2 regions of the Streptomyces sp. NPDC037013 genome follow, and region 2 is predicted to be linked to the other one. Evidence: riboswitches for the same ligand, from Rfam matches in the RefSeq annotation. Region 2 holds a riboswitch; the other holds the start of a gene.
The links. Region 2 has a riboswitch for S-adenosylmethionine ahead of thrC (threonine synthase). Riboswitches for the same ligand answer to the same signal wherever they lie in the genome.

Region 1 (4,816 bases), on a different contig from region 2:
ACCGGAGCCGGATCCGGAACGGATGGGCAGGGTATTAGCGTGGACGGAACAGATCGAACGACAGGATCCGAGGTGCCCGGCCCATGCCAAGCCGCAGCGAGAGCCGTACCGAACTCATCGAGTCACTCATGGAACGGTTCCCGCACGTGCCGCGGGAAGCCGTCATCAAGGAGGATCTGCTGCGCGGCGGCATCGCCTTCGACGAGTCGGCGCTGAGCGACAACGAAGGCGGCGAGGTCAAGCCGAAGTCGTACTTCATCTTCTCCTTCGACCACGGCACGCTCCCGGAGCTCGGCGCCGCCGCGCTGCGCCGCCCGCCGGAGGAGATCGTCCTGACGGGCGGCCCCTACGAGCTGCGCCGCACCGTCGTCTCGGTGCGTGTGAACCCGAGCTCGCCCTACCGGGTCGCCGCCGACGACAACGGCGTGCTCGGCCTCTACCTGGACGGCGCCCGCATCTCGGACGTCGGCCTGCCGCCGATGCCGGACTACTACCGGCACACGCTGGAGAACGGCAAGTCCGTCATGGAGGTGGCGCCCACCATCCAGTGGGGCTACCTGATCTACCTGACGGTCTTCCGGGTCTGCCAGTACTTCGGCGCCAAGGAGGAGTGCCAGTACTGCGACATCAACCACAACTGGCGTCAGCAGAAGGCGGCGGGCCGTCCCTACACGGGCGTGAAGCCGATGGACGAGGTCCTCGAAGCCCTCGCCATCATCGACAAGTACGACACCGCGAAGGCCTCCACCGCGTACACGCTCACCGGTGGCGCCATCACCACGCAGCTCCAGGGCAAGGACGAGGCCGACTTCTACGGCCAGTACGCGAAGGCCATCGAGGAGCGCTTCCCCGGCCGCTGGATCGGCAAGGTCGTCGCCCAGGCGCTGCCCAAGGCCGACGTCCAGCGCTTCCACGACTACGGCGTGCGGATCTACCACCCCAACTACGAGGTGTGGGACCCCTACCTGTTCGAGCGGTACTGCCCCGGCAAGGAGCGCTACGTCGGCCGGGACGAGTGGCACCGCCGGATCCTGGACTCCGCCGAGGTCTTCGGCCCGCGCAACGTCATCCCCAACTTCGTGGCGGGCGTGGAGATGGCCGAGCCGTTCGGCTTCAAGACCGTCGACGAGGCCATCGACTCGACCGTCGAGGGACTCCAGTACTTCATGTCGCGCGGCATCACGCCCCGCTTCACCACTTGGTGCCCCGAGCCGACGACGCCGCTCGGCAAGGCGAACCCGCAGGGCGCGCCCCTGGAGTACCACGTGCGGCTCCTGGAGGCCTACCGCGCCACGATGGAGGCCAACGGCCTGACCTCGCCGCCCGGTTACGGCCCGGCGGGACCCGGCAACGCCGTGTTCTCGGTCAGCTCGTTCATGGACAGCCTGCCCGCGGGGAAGGCCGCACCGGAGGACGCCGTCACCCCGGCGCCGGCCCAGTAGGTCCTGTCCGGAGAGGGCCTGCCCCGGGCCGGAAAAACCCCGGGCAGGCCTCCGGAAGGCCGTGTTACGGTCGGGACGGGTCACGAGTTCCAGCGCCAAGCCCCGGCTCGCTGGACGGCACCCCGCTCCGTCGCGGGTGCCCCGGGTGACGACCCGCCCCGTGCGGCGCGCACGGGGAACGGCGGATCACCGGGGTCGGCGACACCGGGGTCCACGACTCCGGAAGGCGCACCATGACGCACCCGTACGACACCCGCACCCCCGGCCACGCGACCGACCCCGGCACGGTGATCGACGTGCTCCTGTCCTCGCACGATGTCGCGGACGACGGCCGGATCACCCTCCATCTGCTCGGCCCGACCCGCGGCGTACCCGCGGAGCTGTGGACGCACGACCCGCGGCGGCTGCGCGCCCTCCTGCGCGACCACACGGGCCCCGCCCAGTGGCAGCCGAGCCGGAACGTACTGCGGCTGCGGCGCGGCATCGCGGGGAGCACGCCGGTGGGCGTGGCCCTGCGGGCGGCCGGCCTCTCCGGGGTCTGAACCCCGCGGCGTCCACCGGCTGGAACGGGCCGCCGACGAAGATCACCGGTTCGTAGGATGACGAGGTGATCCGGGCGCGGGCGATCCCCGCACCCGGGCGGCGCGACAATCAGCCACCCACAGCCGGAGGTCCCTCGTGCAGAACCACCCCGTCACCGTCGTCACCGGCGGCAGCCGCGGTATCGGCGCAGCTGTCGTCGCCCGTCTCGCCGAGGACGGCCACGACGTCCTCATCGGCTACCGCTCGAACGAGGAGGCGGCCGAGGAGGCCGCGGGAACGGTACGCGCGGCCGGCCGCCGCTGCGTCACCGTCCGGGTCGACACCGCCGACGAGGCGGACGTCGACCGTCTCTTCGACACCGCCGCGGCCGAGCTCGGCCCGGTCACCGGCCTGGTCAACAACGCCGGCGTCGGCGGCCCCGTCGGACCCCTCGCCGACGCCGACGTGGCGGGCATGCGCCGGACACTGGAGGTGAACGTCCTCGGCTATCTGCTCTGCGCCCGGCGCGCCGTGCGGGACATGAAGACCAACGGCGGCGGCGCGATCGTGAACGTCTCGTCCGTCGCGGCCACCCTCGGCGGCCCCGGCGAGTACGTCCACTACGCGGCCACCAAGGGCGCCGTCGACACGATGACGGTCGGCCTGGCCAAGGAGGTCGCCGCGGACGGCATCCGCGTCAACGCCGTTGCCCCCGGCGTCATCTGGACCGAGTTCCACACCGACCCGGAGCGCCCCGCCAAGCTCGCGGCGGGCATCCCCATGGGACGCTCCGGGGAGCCCGCGGAGGTCGCGGCCGCCGTCTCCTGGCTGATGTCGCGGGACGCCTCGTACGCGACGGGCACGATCCTGAAGGTGGCGGGCGGCCGCTGACGCCGGACGGGCGGCCCCTCGTACGCTGAGGGCATGATCAGTGGAGAGGCCGCCCTCACGGACGATGTCACCATCCGGCCCGTCTCGCCGGACGACGCGGAGGCGCTCGCGCGCGCGTACCGGCGCAACCGCGAGCACCTCGACCCCTGGGACCCGGTCAGGCCCGCCTCCTTCTACACGGCGCGGGGCCAGGCCGAGCGGGTCCGCGGGCAGGTGGAGGACGGCAGGGCGGGCCGGTCCGCGCACTGGGTGCTCGTCCGCGGCGACGAGATCGTCGGGCACGCCGCCCTGTCGAACATCGTGCTGGGACCGGCGCGCAGCGGGAACCTCGGCTACTGGATCGACGCGGAACAGGTGGGCCGCGGCCTCGCCTCCGCCGCGGCGCGGCACGTCTGCGCGGCGGCGGACGGTGCCCTCGGTCTGCACCGGGTCGAGGCGGGCACCCTGCTGCACAACACCGCGTCGCAGCGCGTGCTCACGAAGTGCGGCTTCGAGGAGTACGGCATCGCGCCGCGCTACCTGTACATCAAGGGCGCGTGGCGCGATCACCGGCTCTTCCAGAAGATCCTCAACGACCGCCCGGCGTAGGGCGGTCCGGGCCGGGGTTCAGACGATGTTCTCCGCGACCTCGGCCTGCTCGCGGTCGGAGCCGTACGCCTGCGGAGTGCTGTAGGAGCGGCGTGCCACGAACCACCACACGGTGGCCAGGAGCAGCACCGCGGCGAGCGCGATCGAGGCGTAGTTCATCGAGCTGACCGTCACCGGCGAGGCCTGCGGCAGGCAGAACAGCACCGTCACGAACACCACCCAGAGCACCGCGATCCAGCCGATCGGCTTGCTCCAGCGGCCCAGGTTCCAGGGGCCGGGACGGAAGCGGTCGCCGGCGCGCAGCCGCAGGTAGATCGGGATGGCGTACGCGGGGGTGATGCCGATGACGTTGATGGCCGTGACAGCCGTGTACGCGGTCGCCGAGTACAGGGAGGGCAGGGCGATGACCGCGGCCAGGCCAACCGACAGCCACACCGCGGGCACCGGCACCTGGGTGCGGGAGCTGACCTTGCGCCAGATCGCCGAGCCGGGCAGCGCGTTGTCGCGGCTGAACGCGAACACCATGCGGCTGGCCGCGGCCGTCTCGGCGTTGCCGCAGAACAGCTGCGCCACGATGACGATGAGCAGCAGCGCCGTCGCGCCGGACTCGCCGATCGCGTCGATCATGATCTGCGCGGGCGGTACGCCGGTCGCGCTCTCCTGGGCGCCCACGTAGTCCTGGATGGCGAAGGTCAGCCCGGCGAGCAGGATGAAACCGGCGATCCACGACGCCCAGATGGCGCGCACGATGCCGCGGGCCGCGGACACCGACGCGTTGGAGGTCTCCTCCGACAGGTGCGCGGACGCGTCGTATCCGCAGAACGTGTACTGGGCGAGGAGCAGGCCGATCGCCGTCACGTAGAGCGGGTTGTCCCAGCCCGTGCCGTTCACGAACTCGCCGAAGACGAACGACGGCGACTGGTGGTGGTCGGGCACGATCGCGAGGACGCCGACGATCACGGTGACGCCGGCCACGTGCCACCACACGCTGATCGAGTTGAGCAGGCTGACCAGCCGCACGTTGAACAGGTTCAGGACGGCGTGCAGGAGCAGGATGCCCAGGAAGATCAGGAAGGTCTTCTCGGGGGTCGGCGTGAAGCCGAACTTCAGGTTGAGGAACGCGCCGGTGAAGAGCGCGGCGCCGTAATCGATGCCCGCTATCGCGCCGAGCAGCCCCAGGAGGTTCAGCCAGCCGGTGTACCAGCCCCACCGGCGTCCGCCGAGCCGGTCGGCCATGTAGTACAGGGCGCCCGACGTCGGATAGGCGCTGGTCACCTCCGCCAGCGCCATGCCCACGCAGAGCACGAAGAGGCCGACGCCGGCCCAGCCCCATAGCATCACGGCGGGGCCGCCGGTGTTCAGGCCGAAGCCGT
Region 2 (4,816 bases):
CGCGGCGGTGCGCGCCGAACTCCCCGGGTACCTGGACGCGATCGGCGCCTGGCGCGGCACCTGGATCGAGGAGAAGGGCCGCGCCGTCGCGGTCCACACACGGCGCGCGGAGGACCCGCAGGCCGCCTACGAGGCGCTGCGCGAACCGCTCGGCGAGCTGGCGGCCCGGCACGGCCTGATCGTCGAGCCGGGCCGGATGGTCCTGGAGCTGCGGCCGCCCGGCATGGACAAGGGGGTGGCCCTCGCCGGGTATCTGCGCGAGGTGGGCGCCGAGTCCGTCCTGTACGCCGGCGACGACCTGGGCGACCTGCCGGCGTTCGGCGCGGTGGAGAAGCTCCGCTCGGACGGTGTCGCGGGGCTGCTGGTGTGCAGCGGCAGCGCGGAGGTCGCGGAGCTCGCCGACCGGGCCGACCTGGTGGTGGACGGCCCGGCCGGGGTGGTGCGGCTGCTGTCGGCGATCGCGGCCCGGCTGCCCTGACCGGCGCCGACGGCGGGCGGGCCGGGGGGCCGGTCAGCCGGTGAGGGCGTGCAGCTGGTCCAGGAACCACTGCGCGGGCGGCAGCGCGGTCGCCGCGGCGGCCAGCCGCTTGGTGCGTTCGGCGCGCTCCGCCGCCGGCATCACGAGGCCCGCGTGCAGGGCCTGTGCCGTGGCCGACACGTCGTACGGGTTGACGGTGAGGGCGTCCTCGCCGAGCTCCTCGTGGGCGCCCGCCTCCCGCGAGAGGACCAGCGCACAGCCCTCGTCGGAGACGACGGGGACCTCCTTGGCGACGAGGTTCATGCCGTCGCGGATGGGGTTGACCAGGGCCACGTCCGCCATGCGGTAGGCGGCGAGGGAGCGCGCGAAGTCGTCGTCGACGTGCAGCAGGACGGGGGTCCAGCCGGGCGTCCCGTACGTGGCGTTGATCGACTCGGCGACGCGGGAGACCTCCGCGGTGTACTCGCGGTAGACGGCCAGGTCCTGCCGGGAGGGGTAGGCGAAGGCGACGTGCACGACGCGCTCGCGCCACTCGGGGCGGGTCTCCAGGAGTTCCCGGTAGGCCAGCAGGCCGCGGACGATGTTCTTGGAGAGCTCCGTGCGGTCCACCCGCACGATCAGCCTGCGGTCCTCGCCGTCCTGCCGGCCCGCCTGCTCGCGCAGCGTCCGCATCCGCTCCTCGACGTCGTCCCGCCGCGAGCGCTCCCGCAGGAAGTCCGCGTCGGCGCCGAGCCCGTGCACCCCGATCCGGGTGCCCGACGTACCGCCGAGGATCCGCACGCAGCAGTCGGTGAACGCGTCGGCCCACCGGCCGGTGAGGAAGCCGAGCCGGTCGGCGCCGAGCATGCCGTTGAGCAGCTGCTCGGACACGTCGTCCGGAAGCATCCGGAAGTAGTCGACGGGCGCCCACGGGGTGTGCGAGAAGTGGCCGATGCGCAGGTCGTCGCGGAGCTCCCGCAGCATGCCGGGGACCAGCGTCAGGTGGTAGTCCTGCACGAGGACCGCCGCGCCGGGCGCAGCCTCCGCGGCCAGCGCCTCGGCGAAGGCGCGGTTGTACGTCTCGTACGCCGCCCACTGGGCGCGGAACTCCGGTCCGAAGGCCGGCTCCAGCGGCGTCTGGTAGAGCATGTGGTGGACGAACCACAGCACCGAGTTGGCGATGCCGTTGTACGCGTCCGCGTGGACGTCCGCGTCGATGTCCAGCATCCGGACGCCGGGCTCGCCGACGCCGCGCCGCACCGCCTCGCGGTCACCGTCGCCGAGCGCCGCGCACACCCACAGTGCGGCGGGGTCGTCGGCGGAGTCACCGATGGCGCTGAGCCCGGAGACCAGGCCGCCGCCACCGCGTTTGGCGGTGAGCTCCCCGTCCTCCCCGACCGTGTACGAGACGGGGCCGCGGTTGGACGCGACCAGGACCTGCGCTGCTGACGATGCGGACTCGGAGACCATGTGGCAAAACGTAGCCCGTGACGGGGTCGGGCAAACGTACGGCCCCGCTCCGCGTACGGCCCGGCCGGATGTGTCGCGTGCCGGGCGGCCCCGGCGCCGATCACCCGCGACGGGCAATGTAGGCAGAGCGCATGATCGGCGCGGGTTACGCCACGCGGCGACGCGCGTACTCCGCGACATCGGTCATCGGCGGCCGCTCCTCCGTGTCGACCGCGTACGTCCGCGGCACGAACCCGCCATCGCCCCGCTCGAACTGCGTCAGCTCGGGACGCAGGAGATGGCCGCGGGCGAGCCGCAGCTGCGCCGTGCGGTAGATCGCCGCCGCCATCCGGCCGAGCGCCTGCCCGTCCTGGTGCCGGTGCCTGCGCACCCCCACGTCCACCTGCGCGAGCGCGTCCAGACCCACGGTGTGCAGCGCGTCCACGAGCAGCCCCAGCTCCACGCCGTACCCGACGGGAAACGGCAGCCGCTCCAGGAGCGACCTGCGGGCGGCGTACTCACCGCCCAGCGGCTGGACGAACCCCGCGAGGCGCGGCCAGTGCATGTTCAGCAGCGGGCGCGCCATCAGCTCCGTCACCCGGCCGCCCTGCCCGGCCGCCTCGCCCAGCGGCCGGTCGTACATCGCCTTCACGAAGGCCACGTCCGGGTCGGTGAGCAGCGGGCCCACTATCCCCGAGACGAAGTCCGCGGAGAACTCCCGCAGGTCGGCGTCGACGAACGCGACCACGTCCCCGCCCGTCACGAGCAGCGACCGCCACAGCACCTCGCCCTTGCCCGGCACGGGCGCGATGCGCGGCAGGATCTCGTCCCGGTGCACGACCCGGGCGCCCGCCTCGGCGGCGGCCCGCGCCGTGCGGTCCGTCGAGCCGGAGTCGATCACCACGAGCTCGTCGACCAGCGGCACCTTCTCCATCAGCTCGCGGCGGATCTCGGCGACGATCGCACCGACCGTCTCCTCCTCGTCGAGCGCGGGGAGCACGACGCTCACCGAGGTGCCCGAGGCGCGCTTGGCCGCGAGCAGCAGCTCCGACGGCCGGTCGGCGACGGACCAGGAACGCCTGCTCAGCCACTGCTCGACCTCTTCCAGCACGGTCGCGGTCCTCCCATATGTGATCCATCTCGCGGTTCGGACGACTATCTCAAGGGTCCGGGGCTTCGGTTACAGTCTTGAACAACGCCGGTGGCCATCGCATGTCGGGGTCGCCGCCGCGTTCGAGATCGACAACTGCTGGACCACAATCGAATACCGCTCATCCAGAGGGGCAGAGGGATACGGCCCGTTGAAGCCCCGGCAACCACCCAGCCGCGCGTCGCAGGACGCCAGTGTCACCGTGCGCGCGAACAGCGCCGCGAGGCTCCCGGCTCGGGAAGGTGCCAATTCCGTCTCGCGGCGAGATGCGTCGCGAGGAAGATGAGGAGAAAGGGCCTCGCCTCCATGGCTGTGCAGACTGTCGCCACCGAAAGCACCACCTCTTCCGTAGACCTCGGCCCCGCCTCGGGTCTTTCCTGCCGGGAGTGCGGCACCACGTTCCCCCTCGGCCCGATCTTCGCCTGCGTCGAGTGTTTCGGCCCCCTCGAAGTCGCGTACGACCTGCCGCTCGGCGACCCGGAAGCCCTGCGCAAGCAGATCGAGGCCGGCCCCGCCAACATCTGGCGGTACGCCCCCCTCCTGCCCGTCCCCGCCGACGTCGCCGACAAGCCCAACCTGAACCCCGGCTGGACCAAGCTCGTCAAGGCCGACAACCTCGCCGCCGAACTCGGCATCCAACAAGGCAAGTTGTTCGTCAAGGACGACTCCGGCAACCCCACGCACTCCTTCAAGGACCGTGTCGTCGCGCAGGCCCTCGAAGCGGCCCGCGCCTTCGGGTTCACCACCCTCTCCTGCTCCTCCACCGGCAACCTCGCGGGCGCCGTCGGCGCCGCCGCAGCCCGCGCCGGCTTCCGCTCCTGCGTGTTCATCCCGCACGACCTGGAGCAGGGCAAGGTCGTCATGGCCGCGGTCTACGGCGGCGAGCTCGTCGGCATCGAGGGCAACTACGACGACGTGAACCGCTTCTGCTCCGAGCTCATCGGCGACCCGCTGGGCGAGGGCTGGGGCTTCGTCAACGTCAACCTGCGGCCGTACTACGGCGAGGGCTCCAAGACCCTCGCGTACGAGATCTGCGAGCAGCTGGGGTGGGTCCTTCCCGACCAGCTGGTCATCCCGATCGCCTCGGGTTCGCAGCTCACGAAGATCGACAAGGGACTCAAGGAGCTCATCGCCCTTGGCCTCGTCGAGGACAAGCCGTACAAGATCTTCGGCGCCCAGGCCGAGGGCTGCTCGCCGGTCTCCGCCGCCTTCAAGGCCGGCCACGACGTGGTGCGCCCGCAGAAGCCGAACACCATCGCCAAGTCGCTCGCCATCGGCAACCCCGCCGACGGCCCGTACGTCCTGGACATCGCGCGCCGCACCGGCGGGGCGGTGGAGGACGTGAACGACGAGCAGGTCGTCGACGCGATCAAGCTCCTCGCGCGCACGGAGGGCATCTTCGCGGAGACCGCGGGCGGCGTGACCGTCGGCGTCACCAGGAAGCTCGTCGAGGCCGGACTCATCGACCCCACGCTGACCACGGTCGTGCTGAACACCGGGGACGGACTCAAGACGCTGGACGCCGTCGCCGAGACCTCGCAGGCCACGGCGACCATCAAGCCGAGCCTCGAGGCGTTCCGCTCCGCGGGTCTCGCCGGCTGAGGCCGTAACGTCCTTGCGGGACGGCTGCGGCTGGTCGCGCAGTTCCCCGCGCCCTGGAGGGGCGGCCCCCGCGGCGCGCCCCCTTGATCTACCGAGGTGAATCCATGAGCGTCAACGTCCGCATCCCCACCATCCTGCGCACCTACACCGGCGGCAAG

Region 1: another riboswitch for S-adenosylmethionine. It lies ahead of ACZ7DY_RS02515 (hypothetical protein); the one in region 2 lies ahead of thrC (threonine synthase).

The regions. Positions count from the first base shown of each region.
Region 1 covers NZ_JBVJRV010000001.1:634,008-638,823, forward strand. The annotation lists gene ACZ7DY_RS02510 (radical SAM protein) at 84-1,442, shown strand; SAM riboswitch class IV at 1,521-1,630, shown strand; gene ACZ7DY_RS02515 (hypothetical protein) at 1,676-1,984, shown strand; gene ACZ7DY_RS02520 (SDR family oxidoreductase) at 2,121-2,855, shown strand; gene ACZ7DY_RS02525 (GNAT family N-acetyltransferase) at 2,889-3,443, shown strand; gene ACZ7DY_RS02530 (amino acid permease) at 3,462-4,816, opposite strand, start outside.
Region 2 covers NZ_JBVJRV010000007.1:483,220-488,035, reverse strand. The annotation lists gene otsB (trehalose-phosphatase) at 1-478, shown strand, start outside; gene ACZ7DY_RS27575 (alpha,alpha-trehalose-phosphate synthase (UDP-forming)) at 512-1,927, opposite strand; gene ACZ7DY_RS27570 (glucosyl-3-phosphoglycerate synthase) at 2,073-3,017, opposite strand; SAM riboswitch class I at 3,175-3,345, shown strand; gene thrC (threonine synthase) at 3,339-4,658, shown strand; gene ACZ7DY_RS27560 (MoaD/ThiS family protein) at 4,763-4,816, shown strand, end outside.